4 regions of the Mesorhizobium abyssinicae genome follow, and region 3 is predicted to be linked to each of the others. Evidence: predicted binding sites of a transcription regulator. Region 3 holds the regulator's gene; each other region holds the start of a gene.

Region 1 (7,965 bases), on a different contig from region 3:
TGACCATGGTGCCGATCCTGATGTCGAGGAGCGGGTTTGGCATCATTGCGCATCCCTGGCGATCGCCACGCGGCGTCCGGTCTCGGCGCTTTCGATCGCGCCGAAGACCATGGCCAGGCTGTTGATGTTGTCGGTGCCGCGCGTTTCCGGCTGGGTGCCGGTTTCGATCGCGTGCATGAAATCCCTGATGATGCCGAGATGGCCGTCGACGCGGTCGGATACGTCGAGTGGCGGCACCTCGATTGGCTGGATTTTGTCGAACAGACCGTCGCGGCCCGGAATGACAACCTCCGCCTTCAGCCCATCAAAGCCGTCCCAGAGCAGGCTGCCGCGCTCGGCGACGATGCGCCAGCTCCCTTCCCAGCTGGTCCGGAAGCCGTCGGCGCACCAGCTGCCCGCATAGGTGAAGACCTTGCCGCCGCCGAAATCGAAGACGGCGCTCGCCGACGATCCCTGCCGGTACCAGGAACTGGCCGGCTCCCACTCCTGGCAGTAGACGCTGGCCGGCTCGCCGGCGGCCATGTAGCGGGCGGCATCGAAGGTGTGGATCGCCATGTCGAGCAGCAGCACATGGGCCATCTCCTCGCGAAAGCCGCCGAAATGCGGCGCGACGAAGAAGTCGGCATGGATGCTGGTCGGCTTGCCGATGGCGCCCGAGTCGAGAAAGCGGCGGATGCGCCGGACATTGGCGACGTAGCGGCGGTTCTGCACGACGGCATGGACGCGCCCCGCCCGGCGCGCGGCCTCGATGATGGCGCGCGCATTTTCCGGACTGTCGGCGAGCGGCTTCTCGGTTAGCAGATGGCAATTGTGGTCAAAGGCCGAAAGCGCAACGTCACGGCGGGCGGCGGGAACGACGACGTCGAACACTGCGTCAGGCTTGGTCTCATCGAGGACGGCATCGAGGCTGGTGCCGATGACGGCCCCGGCAAGCCCGTATTCGCGCGCTCTCGCCTGCGCCCGCTCGGCGTCGAGATCGACAAGGCCGACAATCGTCAGCCCGTCGATCTGCCTCGCGGCATCGAGCCACTGCCTGCTCATCGCTCCGCAGCCGGCCAGGACGACCTTCATCCAGCGCTCCTCCTCCGCTCGACCCCTCCAGGCCGATCGTCACGGCATCCACGGCAGCACCGTAAACGTTTTTCCGTAAACGTTTACGAGAACACACCCGATAGCGTAGAATGTCAATCGGCTGTTTGCGAAAATCATCCCAAAGCCTTGGCCTGAGCGGCAGCCAGTGCTAGCCAAGGCAGGGGGAGAACCGTCCTTGGCGTCCAGCATCCACGACCTTGCGCGTCACCTGAACATTTCGATCGGCACCGTGTCGCGGGCGCTGAACGGCCGCGCCGATGTCAATGCCGACACACGCCAGCGCGTGCTGGAAGCCGCCAAGCAGCTCAACTACGCGCCCAACCAGTCCGGCCGCAGCCTCCGGCAAGGCGCCACCCACTCGATCGCCTTCATGCTGCAGCCGCATCCAGGCGACCAGCAATATGGCGAGCCCTTCTTCATCCCGTTCCTCACCGGCCTGCAGGGCAGGCTCGCCGAAAGCGGCCTCGACCTGATCGTGGTCATGGGCGCGCCGGGCGACTACCAACAGGAGCGCCTGCGCCGCGTCGTCGAGACCCGCCGCGCCGACGCCGTGGTGCTGGCCTGGACGCGGCGCGAGGACGAGCGCATCGACTATCTGACCGAGAGAGGCTTCCCCTTCGCCACGCTCGGCCGCAGCCGTTCCGGCGGCAAGTCTTACCCTTCCCTCGACCTCGATTTCGAGAAGGCCGGCAGCGACGCCGTCGACCGGCTGGTGGCGCGCGGCCACCGCCGCATCGCCGCGGTCCGCCCTGCCCTCAATCTCAATTTCGGCTACCTGTTCCTCGACGGCTACCGCAAGGCCCTGAAGCGGCACGGCATCGAGATCGATCCCGGCCTGATTGCCGACGGCTTCATCAACGAGGGCGGCGGCTACCAGGTAACGCCGCGCGTGATGCTCTCCAAGGACCGGCCGACGGCGATCATCTACAACAACGACGCTATGGCGCTCGGCGGCTGCAAGGCGCTGGCCGAGATGGGCATCAGACCCGGCCACGACATCGCCGTGACGGTCATCGTCGACACGCCGCTCTGCCGCTATTTCTCGCCGGCGCTGACCGCCTTCCGCCCGGCGCTGCAGCCCATGGGCCGGCGGTTGGCCGAGATGCTGCTCGCATCGCTCCCCGCCTTCGCCGGTCCGGAAGGCACGCGCATCATGCGCGAGGTCTGGCCGCTGGAACTGATCGCGCGAGAGAGCGACTGATAATCGCCGAGGGTAGCCGCACCGACCTCAGTCCACTTTCTCCTCGCCCTTCTCGCCAGCCTTTACGATGTCGCCGGTCGTGAACAGGATTTCCTTCAGCTCCGCCCGCCAGTCCTTCTTCTGACGCAGCAGGAATTCGAGATTCATGCCGAAATGCTTGAACTCCTCGCCTTGCGCATTTTTCATGATGGCGCGCGCCTGCGCGTCCTTTTCCACCGACATGCGCTGCTCGTACCAGCTGATCGCCTCCGCCTCCTCGATCAGCGAAGTGATCATGCGGGCAAATGTCCGCACCTTCTGCGTCAATTCCTCCGCCGGCTCGTGATACTGATCGAAACCCATCTGTCCTCCTGAGCCCATGGCTCGACCGACCATCGCAGGCGATGCCTGGGCTCGCCTGCAACGGTTGCGATTGGAAAATGGTTCCGGGGCACGCGCCGGCGCGGGCCTGTCACGCAGGTATCATGTTCGAGTCCTAGACCGCTTGGCGGAAGGTGCCGGCGGCATGTCGATGCGACATCCGCTCCGGCCTGCTCTGTCACAAGGGGATATCCATGAAACATCTCAACCCGACCGTCGCATTTGGCGCGGCACTTGCGCTGTTCACCGCCCTCACCCCGGCGCTCGCCGATGGCGTCGCCTATGTCAACAAGGGCCTGGTCGGCGTCGGCCGCATTCCTGCCAACCAGAAGGACAAGTTCGGCGAGACCTTCGGCTCGGGCTCTGGCATGGCGATCGACACCAAGGGCTGGTCGCGCGACGGCAACGCCTACAAGGGCTCGCTCTGGCTGCTGCCGGACCGCGGCTACAACGTCGTCGGCACCACCGACTACCGGGCGCGCCTCAACACCGTTTCGATCGAGCTTGCCCCGACCGTTCCGGGCGCCGCGCCCGAAGCCGGCCAGGAACAGTCGGGCGTCAAGGCGACGCTCGCCGACACCTTGCTGCTCACCGACGACAAGGGCGCTGACGCCACCGGCCTCGACCCGCTGAACGGCGTCCGCCCGGCCGCCGGCGACATGCCGATCCTGCCGCAGGCCGACAATGGCAAGCTGGCGCTGGATGACGAAGCCATCGTGCGCCTGCCCGACGCCAGCATGTTCATCTCCGACGAGTACGGCCCGAACATCTATCGCTTCTCGGCCGAGGGCCGCCTGATGTCGGCCACCCAGCCGCCGGCGGCCCTGGTGCCGATGCGCCACGGCAAGCCGAACTTCGCCTCCGACAATCCGGGCCCGGGCGCCGCCGAGCCCGATCCGAAGGATCCCGAGACCGGCCGCCAGAACAACCAGGGCCTCGAAGGCATGTCGCTGACGCCGGACGGCAAGTTCCTGATCGCCGTGCTGCAGTCGGCGCCGCGCCAGGATGGCGGCGATTCCGGCTCGACGCGCCAGAACACCAGGGCGCTGGTCTATGACGCATCCGACCTCGCCCATCTCAAGCTGGCGCATGAATATGTCGTGCCGTTGCCGGTGTTCAAGGACGCCAAGGACAAGACCAAGGTGGCGGCGCAGAGTGAGATCGTCGCGCTTTCCAGCAACCGCTTCCTGATGCTGACGCGCGACAGCGGCAATGGCCAGGGCGTGAAGGGCGAAGAGTCGCTCTATCGAAAGATCAACATCGTCGACCTGTCCGGCGCGACCGACATCGCCGGCGGCCCGTTCGACGCCGCCGACAAGCCGCTGGCGCCGAAGGGCGTGCTCGATGCGTCGGTTACCCCGGCCAAGGTCACGCCGTTCATCGACATCAACGACAAGGCCCAGCTTGGCCGCTTCGGTCTGCACAATGGCAAGCCGAACGACAAGGACAATCTCTCGGAGAAGTGGGAGGCGATGTCGCTGGTCAGCGTGCTCGATCCCAAGCTGCCCGACGACTATTTCCTGTTCGTCGCCAACGACAACGATTTCCTGACTCAGGACGGCTTCCAGGTCGGCGCGCCCTACAAGGCCGAGGACGGCGCCGATGTCGATACCATGTTCCTGGTCTATCAGGTGACGCTGCCGAACCTCGCCACGAACTAGCCGCGGACAGAAGGCGGACGCGGCGCGTCCGCCTTCTGGCCATTTGCCGACGATCTACTTCAAGATCTCCGCGTCCCTCGGCACGCCGGCATCGATCGGCTCGGCGGTCCTGTTCGACACGGCCGTGAGCTTGCCGGCGGGCGACAGGTTCGGGCGCACGAAGACCTGCGCGACGCCATTGACGCGGCCGTAGAGGTCGATGATGTCCTGGTTCATGAAGCGCACGCAGCCGGACGAAGCGTTCTTGCCGATGGAATCCCACTCCGGCGTGCCGTGCAGCCGGTACATCGTGTCCTTGCCGTCGCGGAAGAGATAGAGCGCGCGGGCGCCGAGCGGACTCTGCGGGCCGGGCGGCATGCCGTCCTTGTATTTCGCCAGTTCAGGCCGGCGCTGGATCATTTCCGGCGGCGGCGTCCAGACCGGCCACTTCTTACGCGCCTGAACCACGGCACTGCCGGTCCATCCGAAACCGGCCTTGCCGAGGCTGACGCCATAGCGGATGGCCTCGCCGCCGTCGCGCACCAGATAGAGGAAATGCTCGGAGGTATCGACGACGATTGTGCCGGGTTTTTCCCCGGTCGGATCCGGCACGATCTGGCGCACGAACTTCGGATCGAGCTTGTCCACCGGGATTGCCGGCAGCTGATAGCCCTCGTCGACGCGTGCCGCATACATGCTCTCGGCAGCGCCGAAAGCCGAATCGCTTGGCGGCGGCGGCGCTGCCGCCGGCGGCGCCACGTCGGTGGTGGTGCAGGCCGAAAGAGCCACGGAGGCAGCTCCCAGAGCGGACGCACCGAGAAACGCGCGCCGGTTCAGGCGCTCAAAAAACAGCGGACTATCGGACATCATCCCCCCGGCTATCGATAAGATCTAAGGAGTGCGGCCCCACGCACCCGGGATCAATAGCCCATTCCGCAAGCTTTGAGAACATGACTGGATCAAGGCGGAATTTTCGGGCGTCGCATCGACCTGTCCCCTCAAATCGGCGATCATCGCCGACCGCACCCAAAGACCAGCGCTGAGCAGCCCACCATGGACGACAAGACGCCTGCCCGCCGGCGCACCGGCGACCTCACCAGCGGCCCGATCCCGCGCACGCTGCTGCTGTTCGCCTTGCCGGTGCTCGGCTCCAACGTGCTGCAGTCGCTCAACGGCTCGATCAATGCGGTATGGGTCGGCCGCTTCCTCGGCGAGGCGGCGCTGACCGCGACCTCCAACGCCAATCTGGTGCTGTTCCTGATCCTCGGCACGGTGTTCGGCATCGGCATGGCCGCCACCATTCTGGTCGCGCAGTCGGTCGGCGCCCGCGACCTGCCGGAGGCGCGGCGCATCGTCGGCACCAGCGCCACCTTCTTCTTCCTCGTCTCGGTGGTGTTCGCCGTCTGCGGCTGGATCTGGGTCGACGCCATACTCAACACGCTGGGCACGCCGGCCGACGCGCTGCCGCTGGCGCGCTCCTACCTGCGCATCATCTTCGTCGCCGTGCCGATGATGAACCTGTTGTCCTTCGTCATGACGGTGCTGCGCGGTGCCGGCGATTCGCGCACGCCGTTCGTCTTCATGGCGCTGGCGGTCGTCCTCGACATCGTGCTCAACCCGCTGCTGATCCGCGGCCTCGGGCCATTCCCGGAGCTCGGCATCGCCGGATCTGCCACCGCCACGCTGATCGGCCAGACGGTGAGCGTGATCGCCATCCTGATCGTGCTCTATGCCCGCAAGCATCCGCTGAGGCTCGCCGGCGCCAACCTCGCCCTGCTGCGGCCCGATCCGGCGCTGCTCAGGATCGTCGTCTTCAAGGGCGTGCCGATGGGCCTGCAGATGATCGTGATTTCCGCCGCGGCGCTGACGGTCATGGGCATCGTCAATTCCTACGGCTCGCAGGTCGCCGCCGCCTACGGCATCGCCGCGCAGCTCTGGACCTATATCCAGATGCCGGCGCTCGCCATCGGCGCCGCCGTCTCCTCGATGGCGGCGCAAAATGTCGGCGCCGGGCGCTGGGACCGGATCGGCAAGGTCGCGGCTTCGGGCGTCGGCTTCAACCTGGTGCTGACCGGCGCGCTGGTCTTTCTGCTGTTTTTCTTCGACCGTTCGATCCTCAGCCTGTTCCTCAGCACCGACAGCGCGGCCATCGACATCGCCGCCCACATCAACAATGTCGCGTCCTGGTCGTTCATCCTGTTCGGCGTCACCATCGTGCTGTTCGCCACCGTGCGCGCAACCGGCGCGGTGATGCCGCCGCTGATCATCCTGGTGATCTCGGTGCTGATCGTGCGCACCGGCTTTGCCTATTTCTTCCGGAGCGTGATCGGCGAGGAGGCGCTCTGGTGGAGCTTTCCGGCCGGCTCGATCACTTCACTGGCGCTGGCCGCCGGCTACTACCGTTTCGGCGGCTGGCGCACCCTGCACATGATCGAGGGCAGGCCGGCCGCCGGCGAACCGCCGGACACTGGTCTCGGCGTGCCGCGCCAGCGGGCGAACATGGCGCCCGAGACACCGAATGGCTGAACCCTAGCGCGCGTATCTCGCGCCGAACCCCAGCGCCACCAGCGCAAAGACCGTGATCATGCCGGCAAAGGCCAGGCTTGCTGCCGTCGCGCTCGTCCAGTTCGACAGGATGCCGATGCCGATGACCGGCAGCGCGTTGCCGCAGAAGCAGCAGATGAAGAAGGCCGACACAACTTCGGCGCGCCGGTCGTCCGGCGCGATCGGTTTCACCACCTGCAGGCCGCCGCGATAGCCGAGCGCCGCCGCCACGCCACACAAGCCGGTTGCGGCGATCATGATTGCCATGGACGCATAGACTTGCGCGGCAACGACCAGCGCCACGGTTGGGGTCATCAGCGCCAGCGCCGCCAGCATGGTGATGCGGCTGGACAGTCGCACCGTCAGCAGGATGGTCGCGGCCGCCACCATCGACAGCTCGAAGAACAGCGCGCCGGCCTCGGCGTGGTTCGTGACATGCAGCTGCTGGGCCAGGATGCTCGGCGCCAGCGCAGCATAGAAGCCGACCAGCGCCATGGCCCCGAAGCCGGTCACCGCCGGCGCCACGAAGGCCGCGCGGATGTCGGCGGGCACCGACAGCCGTGGCCGCATCGAGACATCCGAGAGCCGCCCTGGCCGCAGCACGGTTTCCCGCGTGCGCCAGATCAAGAGCGTGACCAGCGCAAGCAGCGCCAGATAGAGGGCGAATGTCAGCCTGAGCGGCCAGGGCGCGTATTCGGCAAGCACCCCCGACACCAGTGCGCCGAGGCCGAGGCCGACGAAATTGGTGCTGGTGGCGATGGTTGCGGCGCGCGATTTGTCCTCACTGTCGATCAGCTCGGCGAGCCAGGCGGTGCCTGTTCCCGCGCCGACGCCAATGCCAAGACCGCTCAGGATGCGGGCGATATCGAGCCAGGCGACATTCTCGGCGAACAGGAAGACCAGCGCGCTGACAAGAGCGGTCGCCATCGCCGCCAGGGCGGCCGGACGGCGGCCGATGGCATCCGACAGCCGTCCGAACACCAGCAGTGCCGCCAGATTGCCGACGACATAGACGGCATAGACCAGCGTCAGCGTCAGCTGGGAGAAGCCGAAGGCCTGTTTGTAGATGATGTAGAGCGGCGTCAGCACCGTGCTGCCTGCAAACAGCGCCGCGATCATGGCGGCGAC
Region 2 (7,965 bases), on a different contig from region 3:
CGATGTCGTCGAGGCCTATATGGGCCACGTCCAGGACAACGCTGCCGAAAGCGTGCGTCGCGTGCTGGAACGGCTGCCCGACACCTCCGACTATGAATATCCGACCGACACCGGTCAGGTGATCAAGGTCAGGATCTCGGTCGACCGGGAAAAGCGCGAGGCGATCGTCGACTTCACCGGAACCTCGCCGGTCGAGAAGAACAATTTCAACGCGCCGGAACCCGTCGCGCGCGCCGCCGTGCTCTATGCCTTCCGCGTCATGGTCGAGGACATGATCCCGATGAATGCGGGGTGCCTCAGGCCGATCAACATCGTCATCCCCGATGGCTGCATGCTGAAGCCCGCCTATCCGGCGGCCGTCGTCGCCGGCAATGTCGAGACCTCGCAGCATGTGACCAATGCGCTGTTCGGCGCCATGGGCGCGATGGCCAATGCGCAAGGGACGATGAACAACCTCACCTTCGGCAACAAGCAGTACCAGTATTACGAGACGATCTGCTCCGGCTCGCCCGCCGGCCGGATGAACTCCGGCCGCGGCTTTGCCGGCACCTCCGGCGTCCATACCCATATGACGAACTCCCGCCTCACCGACCCGGAAGTGCTGGAATTGCGCTTCCCCGTGCTGCTCGAGGATTTCCACATCCGCGAAGGCTCCGGCGGCAAGGGCAAGTGGGATGCCGGCGACGGCACGAAGCGCACCATCCGCTTCCTCGAAAAGATGGAATGCGCGATCCTGTCCTCACACCGCAACCGGCCGCCGCAAGGCCTGGACGGCGGCGGCGACGGCGAAGCGGGCTCGACCAAGGTCCGTCGAAACGGCGGTGCTGTCGACGTGCTGAAGGCCTGTGACCAGACCGTGCTCGACGCCGGCGAGGCCGTCATCGTCACCACGCCGACGCCTGGAGGGTTCGGCAAGGCATAAGGAAGTTTCGAGAATTCGCTGCGGCTATTTCAGGTGGCGTGGCTTTCGAGAACCGGAGCGGAGCGGACATAAGTCCGTGGGCTTCGCGCATGACCCCGAAATCGAAATCGATTTCGGAAAGGATCATGCGCAAACAAAGATGCGACAGCGTCCTTTGCGCGTCCTTGTGGACGCGCGGCGCTGTAATAAGCGCAGAAAGTCGCGTCAGATGACCGCCGCAGTAGAATTATCGAGGCCTCCGTCTGTCACCGGCCTGTCATAACGCTGCGCTACCCGCTTGCGCCAATGCAAACGGGGAATCACCTTGCCATGACGGACGTTTCCGGAGATCTGGTTTTTCGTCGCGGCAAGGAAGTTGGAAAAGCCGTCTACCAGAATCGCCCGCTGTCGAAGGCCGGCATCTCCGAGCGGCTCTTCGCCTTCCTGTTTTCCGGCCTCGTCTATCCGCAGATCTGGGAAGACCCCGATGTCGACATGGAGGCCATGCAGCTCGGCGCCGGCCACCGCATCGTCACCATCGCCTCGGGCGGCTGCAACATCCTCGCCTATCTCACCCGCTCGCCCGAACGGATCGACGCCGTCGACCTCAACGCCGCCCATATCGCGCTGAACCGCATGAAGCTCGAGGCGGTGCGCCGCCTGCCCTCGCAGGGCGACCTGTTCCGCTTCTTCGGCGCCACCGACACCAGCCACAATTCGGAAGCCTACGACCGCTTCATCGCCCCGCATCTCGATCCGGTCAGCCGCCACTACTGGGAGCGCCGTAACTGGCGCGGCCGCCGGCGCATCGAGGTCTTCGACCGCAATTTCTACCAGACCGGCCTGCTCGGCCTGTTCATCGCCATGGGACATCGCGTCGGCAAGTTCTTTGGCGTCGACCCCGCGGGCATCATGCAGGCCTGCAACATCGGCGAGCAGCGCCGCTTCTTCAACGAGGAGCTGGCGCCGGTTTTCGAAAAGCCGCTGCTGAAATGGGCGACGTCGCGCAAGGCTTCGCTGTTCGGTCTCGGCATTCCGCCGGCGCAGTACGATTCGCTGATCACCTCGGGCGACGGCACGATGGCGAGCGTGCTCAAGGCCAGGCTGGAAAAGCTCGCCTGCGATTTCCCGCTGAACACCAATTATTTCGCCTGGCAGGCCTTTGCCCGCCGCTATCCCGAGCCCGGCGAGGCAGCACTCCCCGCCTATCTGGAGAAGCGCAATTACAAGGTGATCCGCGACAACATCGACCGCGTCGCCATCAACCACACCAACCTGATCGAGTTTCTCGCCGGCAGGGATGCGGGCGCGGTCGACCGCTTCATCCTGCTCGACGCGCAGGACTGGATGACCGACGACCAGCTCAACGCGCTGTGGTCGGAGATCACCCGCACGGCATCGGCCGGCGCCCGTGTCATCTTCCGTACGGCGGCCGAGCCCAGCCTGCTGCCCGGTCGCGTCTCCAACTCGCTGCTTGACCAGTGGAGCTACGAGGCCGAGGCCTCGCGCGACTTCTCCGCGCGCGACCGTTCGGCCATCTATGGCGGTTTCCACCTCTATGTGAAGCGCTGATGAGCACCACCGAACTGCCCGCCAGCCATGCCGAACTGATGGACGGTGTCTATCGCCGGCAGCGCCACATCTATGACCTCACCCGCAAATACTACCTGCTTGGCCGCGACCGGCTGATATCAGGGCTGGACGTGCCGCAAGGCGGCACGGTGCTCGAGCTCGGTTGCGGCACCGGCCGCAACATCATCCTTGCCGCCCGCCGCTATCCCGAGGCGCGCTTCTTCGGCCTCGATATTTCGGCGGAAATGCTGGAGACGGCCGAGGCCGCAATCGCCCGTGAAGGCCTGTCCGGCCGCGTCACGCTCAAGCGCGGCGACGCCACCAATTTCGACGCCGGCGCACTCTTTGGTGTCGCGCGTTTCGACCGCGTCTTCGTGTCCTATTCACTGTCGATGATCCCCGGCTGGGAAAAGACAGTTTCCGAGGCGCTCGCCGCCCTGGCGCCTGGCGGTTCGCTGCATGTCGTCGATTTCGGCCAGCAGGAGGGCCTGCCGCGCTGGTTCCGGGCGCTGCTGCGCGGCTGGCTCAAGAAATTCCACGTCACGCCGCGTGAGACGCTGCGCGAAGTCCTGGAATCGGAATCTCGGCGAACCGGCGCAAGCTTCCATTTCAGAACGCTTTATCGCGGCTACGCCTGGCTTGGGGTGATCGGCGCAGCCAAGTAGTCAGTGCAGCGCCTTGACCAGCGCTCCCAGCATCGCCTGCGGTCGATAGCCAAGCTTGGCCGGCGTCAGGCCAAGCCGCACCACCACCAACTGCTCCGACGGAATGATGGCGACCGTCTGCCCGTCATGGCCTTCCATCCAGTAAGTGTCCTTGGGCAGGCCGGCCGCAGCGCCGGCTCCGGGGTTCTCCTCATCGCCCGGCCCTTCGATCCATACCTGGCCCTTGCCGTAGACCTTCGAAGCCGCCGCCGGCTCCCGCATCCAGTCGACGAAGCCGGCGGGCAGGAGCTGATTGCCGTTCCAGGCCCCGCCCTGCAGCAGGAACTGGCCGAAGCGCGCCCAGTCATGCGCCGTGGCGTAGAGATAGGACGAGCCGACAAAGCTGCCCTGCTCGTCGGTCTCGAGCACGGCGCTGTGCATGCCGATCGGCTCGAACAGCGCCTTCCGCGGCCAGGTTAGCGCCTTCGCCTTGTCGCCGACGGCGTCCTGCCACAGCCGCGACAGCATCACCGCCGTGCCGCTCGAATAGGAAAACACCTTGCCCACCTCGCCCGTCAGCGGCTTGGCCTCGGCGAAACCGGCCATGTCGGGTTCGAGATAGAGCATGCGCGTCACATCGGCGACGTCGCCGTAATCCTCGTTGAACTCCAGCCCGCTCGACATCGCCATCAAATCGGCAAGGCTGATGGCGTCGCGGCCGTCCGCCTTCCACGGCGCGAACAGGCCCTTGTTGTCGATCGCCATCTTGCCGTCCTTGACCAGCGTGCCGACGATCGCGGCATTGACCGTCTTGGTCATCGACCAGCCGAGCAGCGGCGTCTTTGCCGAAAAGCCCTCGCCATAGCGCTCGGCGACGATATGGCCGTTCTTCACCACGACCACGGCGCGCATGCCGGCGCCGGCCATGGCCGCGTCGTCGACGATCTTCGCGATTTCTGGATTCTGCGAGGCGTCCACCCGCTCACCCTCCGGCCACAGCGCACCCTGCCTGGTGGCGGCCGGCTCGGCGTAGATCGCCGTCTGCCTCGCCTTGCCGGTGTTGCCGTCTGGGACCGCGGCGCAGCCCAGTCCGTCGCGCGCGACGGCGACACTTTTGCCGAGCACGCCGAACAGGCCTGCCGACACCATGCCGCGTTCCTTGTCGACCGACACCTTCATCAGCCTGAGCAGCGGATGACCCGGCGCCTGGACGTCGACGGCGAGCACCTCGTTGGCGTCGCGCCCGGCGATGAAGACGTTCGAGCACACGATCTTGGCCGAATAGCCGGAACCGACGCGGATCAATTCGGGCGGCGCGACATAGAGCCAGGCGACCAGCGCGACTATCGCCAGCACGACCAGGCCGAACAGCCATTTGACGATCTTGACGACGATCCGCATCTCACCCCCTGCGTGTGGCGCCCGATTTATGCCATCGATTTGCCGCCATTGCTGCCTCAAAATCGCGGCTGTTGTCGAGCGCCGTCAACCGAATATCAACCATGATCGGCGATCAACGGAGAGGGCTGGACGATCCTGTGGGGCGATCGTCCGGCGGGCCTGACAAAGGGGGCCATCTGCAACGACCCATCAGCGGCCGGCTGAACCCGGCTCAGGAGTAGCGATGCGCCGTCTTGCGGCTCTCATCATGCTGACGCTGCTGGGCGCCTGCTCGACCGTCGACGACCTCACGCCGGTGATGTCCTCGAGCAGTCCGATGGTTGCGGTGCGCGCGCCGCGCTTCGAGGACTCCAAGCCGCACGAGTGGGACAGCGGCGCGCCGTGGAACTACGCCATCCACGGCACCGATGTCTCCAAATACCAGACATCCGTGGACTGGCCGGCGGCCAAGGCGAGCGGCATTTCCTTCGCGTTCATCAAGGCGACCGAAGGCGGCGACCGCTTCGACGAGTATTTCAACGAGCATTGGGCGCGCACCAAGGCCTCGGCGATTCCGCGCGCCGCCTATCATTTCTTCTATTTCTGCACGCCCGCCGCCACCCAGGCGCGCTGGTTCATCGCCAATGTCCCGAAAGACCGTTCCGCGATGCCGCCGGTGCTGGACATGGAATGGAACCCGAAATCGCCGACCTGCCGGCTGCGTCCCGACCCGGCCACCGTGCGCGCGGAAATGACGACTTTCCTCGAAATGGTCGAGCGGCACTACGGCAAGAAGCCGATCATCTACACCTCGATCGACTTCTTCGACGACAACGGCCTGGCGAACTTCCGCGGCTACCCTTACTGGCTGCGCTCGGTCGCCGGCCATCCGCGCCAGAAGTACGGCAGCCACCCCTTCACCTTCTGGCAATATACCGGAACCGGCATCGTTCCGGGCATGACCGGCAAATCCGATATCAACGTTTTCAACGGCTCGGAAGCCGCCTGGAACAGGTGGCTGCGGCAGAACACCCGTTGACATAAGCCGTCCTGCCTGCTTTTCGACACGACCAGCGGCGATGTATTGAGCTGCTGGCAGTCCGGAGCGGCGTACCAGGCGGGTGCCCGAGGACGCTCCTGAGCTTTGAATTCACGCATGGTCCTGGCCAGAACCGGTTCGGGTTCGGCGGGGCGTGCGCCGGTTTCGAAAGGGAAGCGATGCGATTGCGTGTTGAAATCTTGGCGGCGCTGTTTGTCGGCGCTCTTGCCTGGCCGGCGGCGGCGCAGGAGTGCGGGGACGATTTCAACACCTGGAAACAGGGCGTGGCGGCGGAAGCCAAGGCGGCCGGCGTCGGCGCCGTCGGCCTGAGCGCGCTGGAACAGGCGAGCCTCGACGACAAGGTCCTGGCGCGCGACCGCGCCCAGGGCGTCTTCACTCAGACCTTCACCGAATTCTCCAACCGCATGATCTCGACCTACCGCCTGAAGCAGGGCGCGGCCAATCTGAAGAAATACGCCGACGTCTTCGCCCGCGCCGACCAGGAATTCGGCGTCCAGGCGCCCGTCATCGCCGCCTTCTGGGCGCTCGAGACCGACTTCGGCGCCGTCCAGGGCGATTTCCACACGCTGAGCGCGCTGGTGACGCTCTCGCATGACTGCCGCCGGCCGCAGCTTTTCCGCCCCCAGCTCGTGCCTTTGCTGACGCTGATCGATCGCGGCGTGCTGCCGGCCGACGTGACCGGCGCCTGGGCCGGCGAGATCGGCCAGACGCAGATCCTGCCGACCGACTACCTTGCCCGCGGCGTCGACGGCGATGGCGACGGCATCGTCGACCTGCGCCACAGCGTACCGGACGTGATCATGACCACGGCCAACAAGGTGCTGTCGCGCGGCTGGAAGCGCGACCAGCCCTGGATCGAGGAAGTCCGGGCGCCCGACGACATGCCCTGGGACCAGACCGGCCGCACCAACAAGCTGCCTTTATCGCAATGGACGCAATGGGGCGTCACCAACCCGGACGGCTCCCCGCTTGTCGACAATGGCCTCAAGGCCGGCCTGGCCCTGCCGATGGGCCGCAAGGGACCGGCCTTCCTCACCTACGACAATTTCGATGTCTATCTCGAATGGAACCAGTCCTTCACCTACGCGCTGACCGCGGCCAACCTCGCCGCCCGGCTGGCGGGCGCCCCGCAGCTCAATCCACGCAATCCCGAACCCGGCCTCAGCGGCGATCAGATGAAGGCGCTGCAGACGAAGCTTGAAGCCAAGGGCTATGACGTCGGCACCGTCGACGGCATCCTTGGCACCAACACCCGCGAGGCAATCCGCAAGGAACAGATGCGGCTTGGCCTGCCGGTGGACGGCTGGCCGACGCCGGAGCTTCTGGCGAGATTGTAAGATGAGGGATTAGGCAGTAGGCAATAGGCAATAGGAACTGAAGCAGAGACTGGAGAACCTCCTACTGCCTACTGCCTACTGCCTAACTCGCCATCGTCTCCAAACTCGCAAATCCCTGCGGCGCGTCGCCCTCGTCGAACGGTGTCGTCACCTCGACGAAAGTGTCGGGGAAGAAGCCGTTGAAGCGTGTCCTCAGCGACAGCGAGTAGGCGCCGATATGGCCGATCTCGATCCAGTCGCCGGTGTCGACCGTCTCCGGCAGCCAGAACGGCCTGGACAGGATATCGACGGAATCGCAGGTCGCGCCGCAGACCTTGAACGGCACGATGTTCTTCTCCTCGCCATTGCGCGAACGGATCGCGGGGTCCGGAATGAAACGCGCCGGCAGTGTGATCTTGCCGGTCCATGAATCCGACAGCGACGCCCAGATGCCGTCATTGATGTAGAGCCGCTTGCCCTTGCGCAAGAGCACGCGCACGATCAGCGACAGGCAGCGCGCCACGATCACCCGTCCCGGCTCCGCTACCAGCGGCATCTCGTCGAACTGGTATTCTTTGATGTCTCCCGACAGCCGCGACATGATCTGGCCGAGCGATGGCATTTCGACCTGCTTGCGGTTGGGATCATGGCCATACTCGGCCGGAAAGCCGCCACCGACATCGAGCCCGGCAATGTCGAAGGTCAGCCGGTTGCGCACCCAGTCGGCCGAGGCCAGCGCCCGCTCATAGGTGTCGGGATCCTCGATCTGGCTGCCGACATGGAAGCAGAGGCCGACCTTGTAGCCGGTGCGGTTGAGCCGCTCTGCGAGTTCCACCGCATAGGCCGGACCGGCGCCGAACTTCTTCGACAGTTCGTAGGCCGCCGACCCCTTCGTCTGGATGCGCACGAAGACGGTGATTGCGCCGGGATCGATGTCGAGCGCGCGCACCACCCTGGTCAGCTTGGTGATCTCGTCCTCATGGTCGAGCGAGATGACGCGAATGCCGTATTTCTCCAGCGCCAACTTGATGTCCGACTGCGCCTTGATCGGATGCATGTAGAGCATCTCGGCATCGGGCGAGACGGCACGCA
Region 3 (7,965 bases):
GGCTCGTGCCGCCGAGGGCAGGGCGGGCCTCCAGAATCGCGCAAGTCCCTGATTCCAACGGCAAACCGCCGTTGCCTCGCCGAGGGCTGGCTGCCAGCCGTTTCCGGCGAGCCGGTCAGGCGTTACCGGGCTGACACGAAACTGTCATGCGACTGTAATAATCGGAAGCTATTGGCCTCACCGGGCGCCGATGGACAGCGGTGCCAAGAGTCCATCTTTCGAAGAGACCATCTTCCGAACAGGAGCAGGCCACATGAACAAATTTCTCCTCACGGCGTCGGCCGCCGCGCTTGCGCTGGCCGCGTCGTCCGGCTTCGCCGCCGCGCGCGACCAGATCCAGGTTGCCGGGTCGTCGACCGTGCTTCCCTATGCCAAGATCGTTGCCGAGCAGTTCGGCGAGACCTTCACCAAGTTCAAGACCCCGGTGGTCGAGTCCGGCGGCAGCGGCGCCGGCATCAAGGAATTCTGCAAGGGCGTCGGCGAAGACACCATCGACATCGCCAACTCCTCGCGCCCGATCAAGAAGGACGAGATCAAGTCCTGCGCCGACGCTGGCGTGAAGGATATCCAGGAAGTCCGCATCGGTTATGACGGCATCGTCTTCGCCACCGACATCAAGGGCCCGGACTGGGCGCTGGTTCCCGCCGACATCTACAAGGCGCTGGCCGCCAAGCTCGTTGTCGACGGCAAGCTGGTCGACAATCCGAACACCAAGTGGAGCCAGGTCAACCCGAAGCTGCCCGACTGGGACATCGCCGCCTACATCCCGGGTGAGAAGCACGGCACGCGCGAAGTGTTTGAGACCAAGCTTCTCGACGCCGGCTGCGACAAGGCTGCCATCAAGGCCACCGGCATCAGCGACGACAAGGAAATCGGCAAGACCTGCATCGCCATCCGCAAGGACGGCAAGGCTGTCGATATCGACGGCGACTACACCGAGACGCTCGCCCGCATCGACTCCAACAAGACCGGCGTCGGCGTGTTCGGCCTCGCCTTCTACGAGAACAATGCCGACAAGCTGAAGGTCGCCAGCGTTGAAGACGTCGTGCCTTCGACCGAGACCATTGCCAGCGGCAAGTATCCGGTTTCGCGCCCGCTGTTCTTCTACGTCAAGAAGGCGCATCTCGGCGTCGTTCCGGGCCTGAAGGAATATGTCGAATTCTTCCTCGACGACCAGATGATCGGCCCGGAAAGCCCGCTTGCCGAATACGGCCTGGTTTCGGCTCCCGACGCCGAGCGTCAGTCGCAGCGCGACGCCTTCGCCGCCGGAAAGACCATGTAATCAAGCTTAGGGCCGGGGCGCGGGATTACCTGCGCCCCGGCCTCTTCGCCCGCCGCAGTGGCGGTGGCGACCGGAGCGTGATCCCGAAATGGGACCGGACAAGATCATGCTCGAACGAGGGATTTCCCCTGGGGTGGGTTCATGTCGTCCATGCTCGTACTTGCCATAGTCGCCGCCATCGGCGTGGTCGCATTCTTCATTGGCCGCCAACGGGCCGTGGCGCAGGACAATGGCTCGGTGAAGCCGCATTCGCGCGCCCATTATCACGGCTGGTGGGCCTTCCTGCTCGCCGTCCTGCCGGCCCTCCTGCTGCTTGCCGTGTGGAACATCGGTTCATCCGTCTATCTCGAGCGCCACATCCACGCCGCCTTGCCCGAGCGCACCGCCGACAGCGCGGTCGCCAGCGAGGCGCTCGATGTCAGCTTGGTGAAGAGCCTCGCCAGGGGGCTGCGCCAGCTCGATGCAAACACCCAGCTTCCCGCCAGTTTCGCTGAATTGCAGCCGCTGCTCGCCGCCAAGGGCGTGGCGCTGGCGACGGACACCCAGGACTACATGATCCCGATCGCCGTCGAGGCGAATGCGGTGCAGGACAGGCTCGGCCTGGTCGGCGCCGTCGTCACGCTCGTGCTGTCGATCGCCGGCGCCTTTTACGCGCTCCGGCAAGTCGCGCCGCGGGCGCGCGCCAGGAACAATGTCGAGCGGCTGATGCTGTGGGGGCTGCTGGCGGCCTCGACCATCGCCATCCTGACCACGGTCGGCATCGTGCTTTCGATGCTGTTCCAGACCATCCAGTTCTTCGACAGCGTTTCGCCGGCGAGCTTCTTCTTCGGCACCGTCTGGGATCCGCGCTTCGCCGCGGCCGGCTCGGGCGGCAGCCAGGGCCAGTTCGGCCTGATTCCGCTCCTGTCCGGCACGCTCTACATCGCCTTCGTCGCCCTGCTGGTGGCGGTGCCGGTCGGTTTGATGTCGGCCGTCTACATGGCCGAATACGCCTCGCCCAAGGTGCGCTCGGTGGTGAAGCCCGCGCTCGAGCTGCTGGCCGGCATCCCGACCATCGTCTACGGCATTTTCGCCGTCGTCACGCTGGGGCCGTTCCTGCGCGATCTCTCGGCGGCGCTGACCGGCGGTTCGCCCTTCATCCAGGGCCAGAGCATCTTCACCGCCGGCCTGGTCATGGGCGTCATGCTGATCCCGGTCGTATCCTCCCTGTCGGACGACATCATCACCGCGGTGCCGCGCGCCATGCGCGACGGCTCGCTCGGCCTCGGCGCTACGCGCTCGGAGACGATCAAGCGGGTGATCCTGCCGGCCGCGCTGCCCGGTATCGTCGGCGCCATCCTGCTGACCGCCTCGCGCGCCATCGGCGAGACCATGATCGTGGTGCTCGCCGCCGGCGTCGCCGCCAATCTCACCGCCAATCCGTTCGAGGCGATGACCACCATTACCGTCAAGATCGTCAACCAGCTGACCGGCGACCTCGAATTCAATTCGCCGCAGACGCTGGTCGCCTTCGCGCTCGGCATCACGCTGTTCGCGCTGACGCTGGTGATGAACATCGTCGCCCTCTACATCGTGCGCAAATACCGGGAGCAGTACGAATGACCGATATCCCGCTGGATACGATGGTCCGGGCCGCGGCTCCCGCGCGCCGCGACATCGGCCTCAAGGCCCGCTACGCCGCCGAACGCCGGTTCCGCATCTATGGCGTGCTGGCGATCTCGGTCGGCCTCGCCTTCCTCGCCATCATGCTGATCACCATCGTCTCGAAGGGCTACACCGCCTTCTGGCAGACGACCGTGACGCTGCCGATCAATTTCGACGAGAAGATCATCGATCCTTCCAACAAGCGCGCCACCGATCCGGACGTGCTGATCAAGGCGAACTATCCCAAGCTGGCCGACAAGGCGCTGATGGCCAAGCTCGGCATCGATCCCGCCAACAAGCCGATGGCGCTGAAGCTGAAGGGCTTCCTGTCGGAGGGCGCGCGCGTGCAAGTGCGCGACATCGTCGTCGCCGATCCGTCGGTCATCGGCACCACGCGCAACGTCGACATCCTCGCCGCGGCCAATCTCGATTCCGCCTTCAAGGGCCAGATCGACCTCAACGTCGAGGAAGCGCGCCGCAAGGTCTCTGACCAGCAGATCGCCTGGATGAACCAGCTCAAGGCCGACGGCACCATGGCCGAGCATTTCAACAAGGGCCTGTTCACCTATGGCGCCTCCAGCCGTCCGGAAACGTCGGGCATGGGCGTGGCCATCATCGGCTCCTTCTACATGATGGTGATCGTGCTGCTTCTGGCGCTGCCGATCGGCGTCGCCGCCTCCATCTATCTGGAGGAATTCGCCAAGAAGAACCGCTTCACCGACCTGATCGAAGTCAACATCAACAATCTGGCGGCGGTGCCGTCGATCGTCTTCGGCCTGCTCGGCCTCGCCGTGTTCATCAACTTCCTCGGCATGCCGCGCTCGGCCGCCTTTGTCGGCGGACTGGTGCTGACGCTGATGACGCTGCCGACGATCATCATCGCCACCCGCGCGGCGCTTGCCGCAGTGCCGCCGTCGATCCGCTCGGCGGCGCTCGGTCTCGGCGCCTCCAAGATGCAGATGGTGTTCCAGCACATCCTGCCGCTTGCCGCCCCCGGCATCCTCACCGGCACCATCATCGGCCTGGCGCGCGCGCTCGGCGAGACCGCGCCGCTGCTCCTGATCGGCATGGTCGCCTTCGTTGCCGACTATCCGAAGACGCCATTCGATCCGGCGACAGCGCTGCCGGTGCAGATCTACATGTGGGCCAACGAGGCAGAGCGCGCCTTCGTCGAGCGCATGTCGGGCGCGATCATCATCCTGCTCGTCTTCCTCATGGCCATGAACATCACGGCGATCGTGCTCAGGCGCCGCTTCGAACGGCGCTGGTAAAAGAAGGCATCTGGTATGAACATCATGACCGAACAGTCTCTTGAAAACGCAGTGGGCGACAAAATGAACGCCAAGTCGAACGAAGTGATCAAGATGCGCGGCGACAAGGTCGGCGTGTTCTATGGCGAGAAGCAGGCGCTGTTCGACGTCAATCTCGACGTCCGCCTCAACCAGGTGACGGCGCTGATCGGTCCTTCGGGCTGCGGCAAGTCGACCTTCCTGCGCTGCCTCAACCGCATGAACGACACCATCGATTCGGCGCGGGTGACCGGCAAGATCACGCTGGACCAGGAGGACATCTACGACAAGAGCATCGACGTCGTCGAGCTCAGGGCCCGGGTCGGCATGGTGTTCCAGAAGCCGAACCCGTTCCCGAAGTCGATCTACGAGAATGTCGCCTACGGCCCGCGCATCCATGGGCTGGCCAAGCGCAAGGCCGACATGGACCAGATCGTCGAATCCAGCCTGAAGAAGGCGGCGATCTGGAACGAGGTGAAGGACCGCCTGCACGAGCCCGGCACCGGCCTGTCCGGCGGCCAGCAGCAGCGCCTGTGCATCGCCCGCGCCATCGCCGTCTCGCCGGAGGTGATCCTGATGGACGAGCCGTGTTCGGCGCTCGACCCGATCGCAACCGCCCGCGTCGAGGAGCTGATCGACGAGCTGCGCCAGAACTACACGATCGTCATCGTCACCCATTCGATGCAGCAGGCGGCGCGCGTGTCGCAGCGCACGGCGATGTTCCACCTCGGCTACCTGGTCGAGGAGGGCGCCACCGACAAGATGTTCACCAACCCCGACGACAAGCGCACCCAGGACTACATCACCGGCCGGTTCGGCTGATTTCCAAGCACGAGGACAGGATCATGGGTGAACATCATACGGTTGCGTCTTTCGACGAGGATCTCGGCGCCATCAGCAAGCTGATCTCCGACATGGGCGATCTCGCCCGCTCGATGGTCGCCGGCTCGACGCGCGCGCTGCTCAATTCAGACAACGCCCTGGCGCAGCGTGTGGTGTCCGACGACGCCATCATGGACGCACGCCAGCGCGAGCTCGACGACCGCGCCATCACGCTGATCGCCAAGCGGCAGCCGATGGCCAACGATCTGCGCGCCGTGGTCGGCTCGATCCGCATGGCGGGCGACCTCGAACGCATCGGCGACCTCGCCAAGAACATCGCCAAGCGCGTCGGCACCGTCGGTCTCAGCGTCACGCCGCGCGACCTTTCGCATTCGATCGACGGCATGGCGCAGCTGGTGCTGATTCAGGTGCAGGGGGTCATCGAGGAATATGCCGCCGCGGATGCCGCGGCGCTTGCCAAGCTCCGCAACGACGACGAGCGCATCGACGTCAAATACACCTCGGTGTTCCGCGAGCTTTTGACCTACATGATGGAAGATCCGCGCAACATCACCGCTTGCACGCATCTGTTGTTCTGCGCCAAGAATCTGGAGCGCATCGGCGACCATGTCACCAATATCGCCGAGAACGCCTACTACGTGCTGACCGGCCAGCAACTGCCCGCCAATCGTCCGAAGCTGGACGAGACGGCGATGTCGGCGCCGGCGGCCTGAGAAGAAGGGTGACGGGCCGATGATCGCGCCACGCATCATGGTGGTGGAGGACGAGGAGCCGCTGGGGGTGCTGCTCCGCTACAATCTTGAATCGGAAGGCTACCAGGTCGAGGTGGTGACACGCGGCGACGAGGCCGAAATCCGGCTGCAGGAAAACGTGCCCGACCTCCTGGTGCTCGACTGGATGGTGCCGGCGGTTTCCGGTATCGAGCTCTGCCGGCGTCTCAGGATGCGGCCGGAGACCGAGCGGCTGCCGATCATCATGCTGACGGCGCGCGGCGAGGAAAGCGACCGGGTGCGCGGCCTCTCCACCGGCGCCGACGACTATCTGGTCAAGCCGTTCTCGACGCCGGAGTTCATGGCGCGCGTCAAGGCGCTGCTGCGCCGCGCCAAGCCGGAAGTCCTGTCCAGCATGCTGAAGGTCGGCGACATCGTGCTCGACCGCGAATCGCATCGTGTCTATCGCAAGAAGAGCGAGATCCGGCTCGGTCCGACCGAGTTCCGCCTGCTCGAATTCATGATGCGCCATCCCGGCCGCGTGTTCTCGCGCAGCCAGCTGCTCGACAATGTCTGGGGCGAGACGATCTACATCGACGAGCGCACGGTCGACGTGCATGTCGGCCGCCTGCGCAAGGCGGTCAACAATGGCCGCATGCCTGACGTCATCCGCACCATCCGCGGGGCCGGATACGCGATCAGGGAAGATTGACGCTCAGGCCACGTTCTTCCCGGTGGCGCCGCCTTTCACCTGCACGCCCGGCGCGAAAATCTCCTGGTCGACGAAGGTCAGTGCGCGCATGGCGCAGCCTTCGCGGATGAGCGGCAATTCGTTCGGCTCGGTGTCGAAGGAGATCGACTTCGAATGCTGGCCGCCGGCGGTCTGGGCGATCGCCTCGCGCAGCGCCGGCTCGATCAGGTCGAAGGCGGCGGCGCTGACGCCGACCATGGCGACGGGAGCTGGATCGATCAGCGCGAACAGGCTGCCGAGGCCGTAGCCGAGCGCCTCGCCGGCCTTGCGGTAGGCCTGGCGCTCCGGGCCGTCGCCGGCGCGCGCCCTGGCGGCGAGCGAGCGCATGTCGGCGTCGCTGACATCGACCGGCTCGGCGTCCTCGCCCATCTGCTTGGCATTGCGCCAGATCGCATAGTTGCCGGCATAGGCCTCGACGCAGCCGCGCCGGCCGCAGCGGCAGAGCGCGCCGCCCGGCCGGTGGATCATGTGGCCGAATTCGCCGCCGGAGGAATGGGTGCCGGTGAACAGCTCTCCCTTCAGCACCAGCCCCATGCCGATGCCGTGCGAGAGCAGGATGGCAATGAAGTCGTCGCGGTACCGCTCGGGATCGCGCCACTGCAGCGCCACCGCCATCATGTTGCAGTCATTCTCCATGGTGGCCGGAACGCCGAATTCGGCTTCCAGAATGTCGGCGAAGGCGATGTCGGTCTGCGGCGTGATCGGTGACCACAACATGGCGCGGGCATGGGTGTCGGTGATGCCCTGGATGCCCATGGCGATGCGGGCGACGCCGCGGACGTCGAGGTCGGGATCCTCGAAACGGCGCCGGACGATGGCCACGCATTCGCCGATCAGCTCGTCGCGCGGCATGATCGCCGTGTCGAGGCGGCGCTGCTCCTCGGCAATGACCTGCCCGGCATAGTCGATGACGGCGACGGAAAGGAAGTTCAGCGACAGGACCACCGTCATCACCGCCGTGGCTTCCGGATTGAGGGCAAGCCCGACCTGCGGCCGGCCGCGCTTCAGCGAAACAGCCTCGTTTGGCTTGCTCTCGGTCAGGATGCCTTCCTGGATCAGGTCGGACGAGATCGCCGAGATGGTCGAATGGCTGAGGCCGGTGGTGGCGGCGATCTCGGTACGCGACGGCTGGCCGGCGCGGCGCACGGCCGAAATAACCATCGCCCGGTTGCGTCGGCGCAGATCGTCGTGGCGGATTCCAACCGACATGCTTTGCCTTCCTCCCGGTCGTCGCGGCCGTTTTTGATTTCGAAGGCCGTCGGCGACACCGTATGAATAGTGGCAGAAGCGGGCCAGCCTGTCATTTATTTATTCCGGAGCTCGAAAAAAATTCGCCGAGGCCTCGGAATCGCTCAGAATCGTTGTTGACAGCGCTCCGCCGTTGGATCATATTTTTTTCGAGGCTCGAAAAAAAGCCTCTATGCCGGCCTCAGGGCCAGTCTGGGT
Region 4 (7,965 bases), on a different contig from region 3:
AGAGCTTGTCGGAGCTTGGCATCGATGTCGGCATCGTTCCCGACGCCGCCTTCTCGGATCATGAGTGTCTGAGCTCCACCGACGTCGCCATCCGCACGCCGAGCGGTCCACGCTGGTTTTCCTGGATCGAGCTGTCGGTGCGCGACAAGGACAACGGCGCCGTCTCGCACCGGGCGATCGCGCGCGACATCACCGCCCGCAAGCGCGCCGAATCCTCGCTGATCACCGCCCGCGAGCGCGCCGAATATGCCAGCCAGGCCAAGTCGCGCTTCCTCGCCACCGTCAGCCATGAGATCCGCACGCCGATGAACGGCATCATGGGCATGGCCAAGCTCCTGGTCGACACCGATCTGTCGCCCGAGCAGCGCACCTATGTCGGCGCCGTCTCGACCTCGGCCAGCGCGCTGCTCGCCCTGATCGAGGACCTGCTCGACTACTCCAAGATCGAGGCCGGCCGCTTCGACCCCGAGCCGCAGCCGACATCTGTGCGCGAGATCGCCGACAACATCATCGAACTGATGGCGTCACGTGCCTTCACAAAAAGCATAGGCCTTGGTTGCCATGTCGAGCCCGACGTTCCGCAGATGATCACCGCCGATCCGGGCCGGGTGCGCCAGGTGCTGCTCAACCTGATCGGCAACGCCATCAAGTTCACCGACACCGGCGGCGTGCTGCTCAGCGTCGCGCGGGCGCGCACCGAAACCACCGACCGCATCTGCTTCACCGTCGCCGACACCGGTCCGGGACTGCGCGAAGAGGACATGGAACGCATCTTCGAGGAGTTCGAGCAATCCGACGGCACGTCGACCCGGGTGCATGGCGGCGCCGGCCTCGGCCTTGCCATCTCCAGGCGCCTGGTGACCGCCATGGGCGGCTCGATCTCCGTGTCGAGCCGGCTCGGTGAGGGATCCGAATTCGTCTTCGAGCTTCCGGCGGTGGCGGCGACCGAGCCGCCGCAAAACCGGCAGGACATACTGTCCGGCCGGCGTGCCGTGATCGTGTCGAAGAACGCGGTCGAGGCCGACGCCATCGCGCGCACCATCCGCGCCCATGGCGGCGCCGTCGAACTGGCGACGACGCTCGCCCAGGCAACGCCTTTCGCGGCGGGTTGCGATGCGCTTCTGGTCGACGCCGCGATGGAGAACGGCGACGGGCGCCTGCTCAAGCGCTTGCGCCAGGGCGGCTTTGCCGATTGCGAGGCGATCACGCTGATCGCGCCGACCGACCGCGGCATGCTCGGCGAATTTCGCGCCAATGGTTACGCCACCTTCCTGGCGCGGCCGGTGCGCGGCGAGACGCTGCTGCGCGTGCTTTTGACCAGCCATGCGCCCGCTGTCGCGCTGCCGCAGACGGACAGGCAGGGCGCACCGCCCGCGCGCGCCGGCGGGCGTCGCGGCGAGCACGGCCTGTCGGTGCTGATCGCAGAGGACAACGACATCAACGCCATGCTCGCCCGCGCCACGCTTCTGAAGGCCGGCCACCGCGTCAAGGTGGTCGGCAACGGCAAGGCCGCCGTCGAGGCCGTCACCGATGCCGGCCTGAAGCATCGCTTCGATGTTGTGCTGATGGACCTGCACATGCCGGTCATGGACGGGCTGGATGCCATCGCCGCCATCCGCCGGCACGAAGAGGCACTGGCGGTGCCGCCGGTTCCGATCATGGTGCTGTCGGCGGACAGCCAGGAAAAGACCCGCCATACGGTGCTGGCGCACGGCGCCAGCGGCTTCGTTACCAAGCCGCTCGATCCGGATGCTCTGGTCAGCGCCGTCGAGGCGCAGGTCGCTGCCTGACTTTTTTTGCCCCGGCAATCGCCCTTGGATCGCCTGGCTTTGCTTCGTTAAGGTAGCCGGTTGAGGGCATTCGCCAGCCGACGAAGTATTGCCCGCCGCGCCGTATCACGGTACTGTCACAATCCTGTTGCACCTACACCGTATCCCCGTGCCAAGAGGGATGGCTCGAAGGAGAATCACTCGTGCATACAGTTATGCCGGAATGTGACACTCGGCCGAACGCTGGCGGCGCCCTGCTCGCCACGCGGACGGCTGATGCCGTCGCAACAGGCGCCCCTCTCGGCCGCATTGGCAATCTCGAAGTCCGGCTTGCCCGCAACGAAGCCGAGATCGCTGCCGCGCAGGAGGTCCGCTACCGGGTGTTCTATGACGAGCTTGGCGCCAGGAAGGACCTGTTCCAGGCGCAGGACCGGCGCGACGCCGATCGCTTCGATCCGCTCTGCGATCACCTTTTGGTGTTCGACACGTCGCTTCCCGGCCCTGAGCACCGCCGCATCGTCGGCACCTACCGGCTGCTGCGGCAGGAGATCGCGGCGACGGCTGGCGGCTTCTATTCCGAGGGCGAGTTCGAGCTGACCAATCTGATCGCCCGTCATCCCGGCCAGCGTTTTCTCGAGCTCGGCCGCTCCTGCGTGCTTAAGGAATACCGCTCCAAGCGCACCATCGAGGCGCTGTGGCAAGGCATCTGGGCCTATATCAACCACTACGGCATCGGCGTGATGACCGGCTGCGCTTCCTTCCACGGCATCGTGCCGGCGGCGCATGCCGAGGCGCTGACGTACCTCGCCCATCACTGCCGCACCAATTCGGCGTGGGACGTCAAGGCGGTTGCCGGCCGCTACTGCTCCATGGACCTGATGCCGATCGAAGCGGTCAACGCCAAGGCGGCCATCGCCTCCATGCCGCCGCTGGTCAAGGGTTACCTGCGCGTCGGCGCCCGCATCGGCGACGGCTGCGTCATCGATCACGAATTCTCGACCGTCGACGTCTTCGTCGTCATGCCGGTCAAGGAGATCGGCGCGCGCTACGTCAACTATTATGGCGGGGAAGGCCAGCGCTTCGCGGCCTGACGCGAGTAGGCAGTAGGCAGTAGGCAGTAGGCAGTAGGCAGTAGGGGAAGACATCACGTTCACGCTCCCCTGACTACTGACTATTCCCTAATCCCTCCATCACGGAATATCCTCCGGCCGCCGCCCGGGCCTGCTCTTGTAGGCCGGGAAGGCCCAGCCGAATTTGAGCGCGCCGCCGCGCACCGCGAATGCCGCGGCGAAACCCAGGAGACCCGCCGCCAATGGCGGCAGTCCGGCAAGGTCGCCGACGGTGAAAAGCGCCGCACCCGCAAGCGCCGCCGTGACGTAGATCTCGGGCCGCAGAAGCACCGATGGCTCGCCGGCCAGCAGATCGCGCAGGATGCCGCCGAAGGTTGCGGTCAGCACGCCCGTGATGGTGGCGACGACCGGGGACCCGGTGATGGCGAGGCCCTTGGCGGCGCCCATCACCGAGAAGGCGGCGAGACCGATAGCGTCGAGCCAGAGCAGCAATTTGTAGCGGGATTCGACCAGATGGGCGCTGAAGAAGACCAGCACCGCGACCACCACGCAGATCAGCACATAGTCGCGGTTGCCGACCCAGAACACCGGCAGGTTGAGGATGACGTCGCGCAGCGTGCCGCCGCCGATACCGGTGACGCAGGCCAGGAACAGAAAGCCGATGATGTCGAGTTGCTTGCGCGAAGCGGCAAGCGCCCCTGTCGCTGCGAAGACGGCGACGCCGGCATAGTCGAGAAGCTCGATGGGATTCATGGGAATAGGGCAGTAAGGGAGTAGGGGAATAGGGACCTCTAGATAGCACAAGCCGCGTGAATAATCCCGCCGCTATCCCTACTCCCTTTACTGCCCTACTCCCTTAACTACGCATCCTTCTCGGCCTGCTCGTTCACCGGGCCCGGCTCGACCGGCGCCTCGGTGGCCGCGGCCTTCGGGCCGCCCTTGGCGACGCCGACCATGGCCGGCCTCAGCACGCGATCGCCGATCGAATAGCCCGGCTGCACGACCTGGACGACGGTGCCGGCGGCAACGTCGGGATTGGGCACCTCGAACATCGCCTGATGGAAGTTCGGATCGAACTTCTCGCCCTCCGGCGCGAGCTTCTTCACCCCATGCCGTTCCAGCGCCGAAAGCATGGCGCGCTCGGTGAGATCGACGCCCTCGATCAGCGCCTTGAAGCCGGCATCTCCGCCGGCCTTTGCCTCGGCCGGAATGGCGTCCAGCGCGCGGCGCAGATTGTCGGACACCGACAGCATGTCGCGGGCGAAATTGGCGACCGCATAAGTGCGCGCGTCATGCACGTCGCGCGCGGTGCGGCGGCGCAGGTTCTCCATCTCGGCCGCCACGCGCAACGCGCGGTCCTTCAGTTCCTCGTTTTCCTTCAGCAGCCGCACCAGCGCCTCATAGTCGCCGTCGACGCTGCCCTCCGGACGCTCGCCACTGGCCTCGGCAGGCTCGATATCCTCGGGCGCGCGTTCGTCTTTTGCCTGGTCGCTCATCGCCGTTTCCCGTCATTCCGAATGGTTTGGATTTGCGCCCGATATCGAGGTTTGAGGGCCAAAAATCAAGGGGCAAGCGACCCAACGCAGTTTCGCGGCGTCGTCAGGGAACGTTCGACATTAAATCAAATTTTACCTTAATCGCCGGCTTCGCTTGCGAGAAAGCGACGGCGAGGGAACCATTGCCGGGTTGAGGGAGTTTCGAAGCCGACACAGGATTTGGGATAATGAGCGGCAACAAAGGCGAAAGGCGCGCGGAACTCGCCGCCGATATCAGACGACAGCTTGGCAGCGAAGCGACGAAGCGCTTCCTGCGCACGCTGCCGTCATTCCGCCTGGAAACGAACACGCCCGAGCATTTCCGCGACCTGCTCGACCAACTCGATGACATCGAGACCAGGGCCGCCAACGGCGAACGTCGCCAGTAGGCCGCACGAACCGCGGGCATCGCGCGACAATTACGCGCAGTAATTTCGCGTGATCGCCGTCTTGCTGGGGCGGGATGCGCTGCCTATGCTCCCTGATGAACATGATTTCCCTCGAGACGGCGGCAAACAGCAAGCGCGCCTGGTTGAAGATCCTGGCGCGCTACAAGAAGCCTGACCGGCGGCGCAGCGCCATCGAACTCGCCATAACCCTCATCCCTTTCGTCGCACTCTGGGCTCTATCTTCTGCCGCCTATTCCTACGGCCATTGGTGGGGGCTGACCCTCGTCGTTCCGGCGGCCGGCTTTCTGGTGCGGATATTCATGATCCAGCACGATTGCGGCCACGGCTCCTTTTTCGCCAATCGTTATGCGGACGACTGGATCGGCCGCGCCCTCGGCGTGCTCACGCTGACGCCCTATGATTGCTGGCGGCGCGCCCATGCCACCCATCACGCCAGCGCCGGCAATCTCGACGAGCGCGGCATGGGCGACATCAGGACACTGACCGTCGCCGAATACCGGCAGCTATCCTGGCCTGGCCGCCTTGCCTATCGCCTCTATCGCCATCCGCTGGTGATGTTTGGTCTCGGCCCGATATGGCTTTTCATCTTCGAGCAGAGGCTGCCGGTCGGCATGATGCGCGGCGGCCTGACGCCGTGGGTGTCATCCATGGCGACCAATCTCGGCATCGCGCTCGCCGCGGCGACGCTCATCTGGCTTGTCGGGCCGGGCGCGTTCCTGGTCGTCCACCTGCCGATCGTGATCCTCGCAGGCTCGGCCGGCGTCTGGCTGTTCTATGTCCAGCATCAGTTCGAGGAGACCGAATGGGCGAAGGATCCCGATTGGGAATTCCAGCGCGCCGCGCTGCATGGATCGTCCTACTACGACCTGCCGCCGGTGCTGAACTGGTTCACCGGCAATATCGGCGTCCATCACGTCCATCACCTCTCCGCCAAGGTGCCGTGCTACCGGCTTCCGGAAGTGCTGCGGGATTATCCGGAACTGCGCCGGATCGGCCGCGTCACGCTTCTCGACAGCCTGCGCTGCGTGAAGCTGGCGCTATGGGACGAAAACCGCCGCAAGCTGGTGTCGTTCCGCGAAGCGCGGCTTGCCGCTTGAGGCATGCCGCTCAAGGGGCGTTTCGGCGCGCCTTAAGTTTCATTCGCGGCTCAATATGAATTGCCCGCCGCACCGGGATGCGGCGGGTTTCTTCAAACCTTGCTCAGGCCGCCTTGCGTTCGTCGCGCATCAGCGCCTTGCCGTCGCGGATCTCGGTGCCGAGCACCTTCAGGCATTCGCGCATGAACGCTGCAAGGCCAGGCCAGCCCTTGGCCGATACCAGATTGCCATCGACATGGGCGCCGGTCGGCGCGACATCGATGTAGATGCCGCCGGCCAGCGTCACCTCCGGCTCACAATATTGCAGCGCCGCGACCTCGCGGCCGCGCACCACGCCATCGACGGCGATCAGGATCTGCACGCCGTGGCAAATGGTGAAGATCGGTTTGCCGGTCTCGTGGAAATGCCTGACCAGCGCCTGCACCCGCCTGTCGATGCGGATGTATTCCGGCCCGCGCCCACCGGCCGCATAGACGGCGTCGTAATCCGCCGGGTTCACCTCGGCGAAGCTCTTGTTGAGGATGTAGTCGTGGCCGAGCTTTTCGGTGTAGGTCTGGTGGCCTTCGAAATCGTGCAGCGAGGTCTTCAAGATGTCGCCGGCCTTCTTGTCGGGGCAGACGACATGCACCGTATGGCCGACCGCATGCATGGCCTGTTCGAAGACGAAAATCTCATATTCCTCGCTGAACTCGCCAACGAGCATCAAAATCCTTTTGCCTGCCATGCCGGTTCCTCCCTTTGCTGGCTATTTATTTCGAGGCGCGAAATATAGCCCTATCGTAAGGGCAAGCAGGGCGGAGGGGAAGCGCAAATCGCACGATTGGTCCTACCAGATTGATTCTGTGGCGCCCGGTGAGCAACGAAGGCAAGGCTTCCGGAGCAAAACCGGACAGGCTGGTCTGACCAAGACGGCGTCAGGCAGCCCGGATCATATCCGCCGCCTTCTCGGCGATCATGATCGTCGGCGCATTGGTGTTGCCGCCGACGAGTGTCGGCATCACCGAGGCGTCGACGACGCGCAGCCCTTGCAGCCCGCGCACCTTTAACTGCGGATCGACGACGGCCATCTCGTCGATGCCCATCTTGCAGGTGCCGGCCGGGTGATAGATCGTGTCGGCGCGGACCCTGATATGAGCCATCAGCTCGGCGTCGCTGGCAGCGCCGGCGGTGTAGATTTCCTTCTGGCGATACCTGGCCAGCGCCGGCGCCTCCAATATGCCGCGCGTCATCCGCACGCCCCGGAGCAGAAGCTCGGCGTCGCGCTCGTCCTCGAGGAAGCGCGGGTCGATGCGCGGCGGCGCCAGCGGGTTCGCGCTCGTAAGCCCGACCTCGCCGCGCGAATGCGGCCTCAGCACGCAGACATGGCAGGAGAAGCCATAACCCATATGCAGCTTGCGGCCGTGATCGTCGACGATGGCGATGCAGAAATGCAGTTGCAGGTCGGGCCGCTCGGCCGCCGCGTCGGATTTGAGGAAGGCGCCGGCCTCCGCATAGGGCGTGGCGATCATGCCGGTTCCGTCCTTGCGCCAGCGCAGCATGTGCCTGAGCAGTCCGGGCAGGCCGCGGAGGCCGATGCCCATCAGCTCGGTCTCGCGCGACTTCCAGGCCAGGATGAAATCGAGATGGTCCTGCAGGTTCTTGCCGACACCGGGCAGTTCATGAACGAGCGGAATGCCGTGCACTGCCAGCTCCGCCGCCGGACCGATGCCGGAAAGCAGCAGCATTTGCGGCGAGCCGAACGCGCCACCGCACAGGATGACCTCGCGCCTGGCTTCCCCCACGGCTTCGCTCTTGCCGGCACGATAGCGCACGCCCGTCGCGCGCTTGCCGTCGAGCACCACACCGGTCGCCTGCGCGCCGGTGATGACGGTGAGGTTCGGCCGGCCCATCGCCGGATGCAGATAGGCTGCCGCGGCCGAGCAGCGCTCGCCATTGCGCCGCTCGCCCCAGAATTGCGTGACCTGGTAGAGCCCCGCCCCTTCCTGCTCGGGCCCGTTGAAATCGTCGTTGCGGCGGATCTGGTTTTCGGCGCAGGCCTCGACGAAGGCTTTCGAGATCGAACGCGGTTCCTGCTGCTCGGCCAC

The links. Region 3 encodes PhoB, which activates phosphate uptake and scavenging genes when phosphate is short. Its sites were predicted from a motif close to TGTCATNNANCTGTCAT; they were not measured.
Region 1: a site for PhoB is predicted at 2,743-2,759, ahead of PU724_RS22045 (esterase-like activity of phytase family protein). Genes of this name have one in related genera too.
Region 2: a site for PhoB is predicted at 1,166-1,182, ahead of PU724_RS21825 (BtaA family protein). Genes of this name have one in related genera too.
Region 4: a site for PhoB is predicted at 1,905-1,921, ahead of olsB (l-ornithine N(alpha)-acyltransferase). Genes of this name have one in related genera too.

What each region holds. Positions count from the first base shown of each region.
Region 1 covers NZ_JARAKC010000010.1:163,104-171,068, reverse strand. The annotation lists gene PU724_RS22065 (sugar phosphate isomerase/epimerase family protein) at 1-46, opposite strand, end outside; gene PU724_RS22060 (Gfo/Idh/MocA family protein) at 43-1,071, opposite strand; gene PU724_RS22055 (LacI family DNA-binding transcriptional regulator) at 1,268-2,293, shown strand; gene PU724_RS22050 (ferritin family protein) at 2,321-2,635, opposite strand; gene PU724_RS22045 (esterase-like activity of phytase family protein) at 2,848-4,314, shown strand; gene PU724_RS22040 (L,D-transpeptidase) at 4,369-5,160, opposite strand; gene PU724_RS22035 (MATE family efflux transporter) at 5,347-6,819, shown strand; gene PU724_RS22030 (MFS transporter) at 6,823-7,965, opposite strand, start outside.
Region 2 covers NZ_JARAKC010000010.1:111,778-119,742, reverse strand. The annotation lists gene PU724_RS21830 (hydantoinase B/oxoprolinase family protein) at 1-922, shown strand, start outside; gene PU724_RS21825 (BtaA family protein) at 1,232-2,473, shown strand; gene PU724_RS21820 (class I SAM-dependent methyltransferase) at 2,473-3,138, shown strand; gene PU724_RS21815 (serine hydrolase domain-containing protein) at 3,139-4,518, opposite strand; gene PU724_RS21810 (glycoside hydrolase family 25 protein) at 4,742-5,536, shown strand; gene PU724_RS21805 (lytic murein transglycosylase) at 5,716-6,894, shown strand; gene PU724_RS21800 (alanine racemase) at 6,977-7,965, opposite strand, start outside.
Region 3 covers NZ_JARAKC010000006.1:249,335-257,299, reverse strand. The annotation lists gene PU724_RS16095 (substrate-binding domain-containing protein) at 254-1,282, shown strand; gene pstC (phosphate ABC transporter permease subunit PstC) at 1,424-2,884, shown strand; gene pstA (phosphate ABC transporter permease PstA) at 2,881-4,197, shown strand; gene pstB (phosphate ABC transporter ATP-binding protein PstB) at 4,213-5,037, shown strand; gene phoU (phosphate signaling complex protein PhoU) at 5,061-5,771, shown strand; gene phoB (phosphate regulon transcriptional regulator PhoB) at 5,791-6,480, shown strand; gene PU724_RS16065 (ROK family protein) at 6,484-7,728, opposite strand.
Region 4 covers NZ_JARAKC010000001.1:796,027-803,991, forward strand. The annotation lists gene PU724_RS03695 (PAS domain-containing hybrid sensor histidine kinase/response regulator) at 1-1,790, shown strand, start outside; gene olsB (l-ornithine N(alpha)-acyltransferase) at 1,973-2,860, shown strand; gene PU724_RS03705 (trimeric intracellular cation channel family protein) at 2,960-3,592, opposite strand; gene grpE (nucleotide exchange factor GrpE) at 3,700-4,335, opposite strand; gene PU724_RS03715 (hypothetical protein) at 4,563-4,763, shown strand; gene PU724_RS03720 (fatty acid desaturase) at 4,859-5,881, shown strand; gene PU724_RS03725 (DJ-1/PfpI family protein) at 5,985-6,605, opposite strand; gene PU724_RS03730 (GMC family oxidoreductase) at 6,796-7,965, opposite strand, start outside.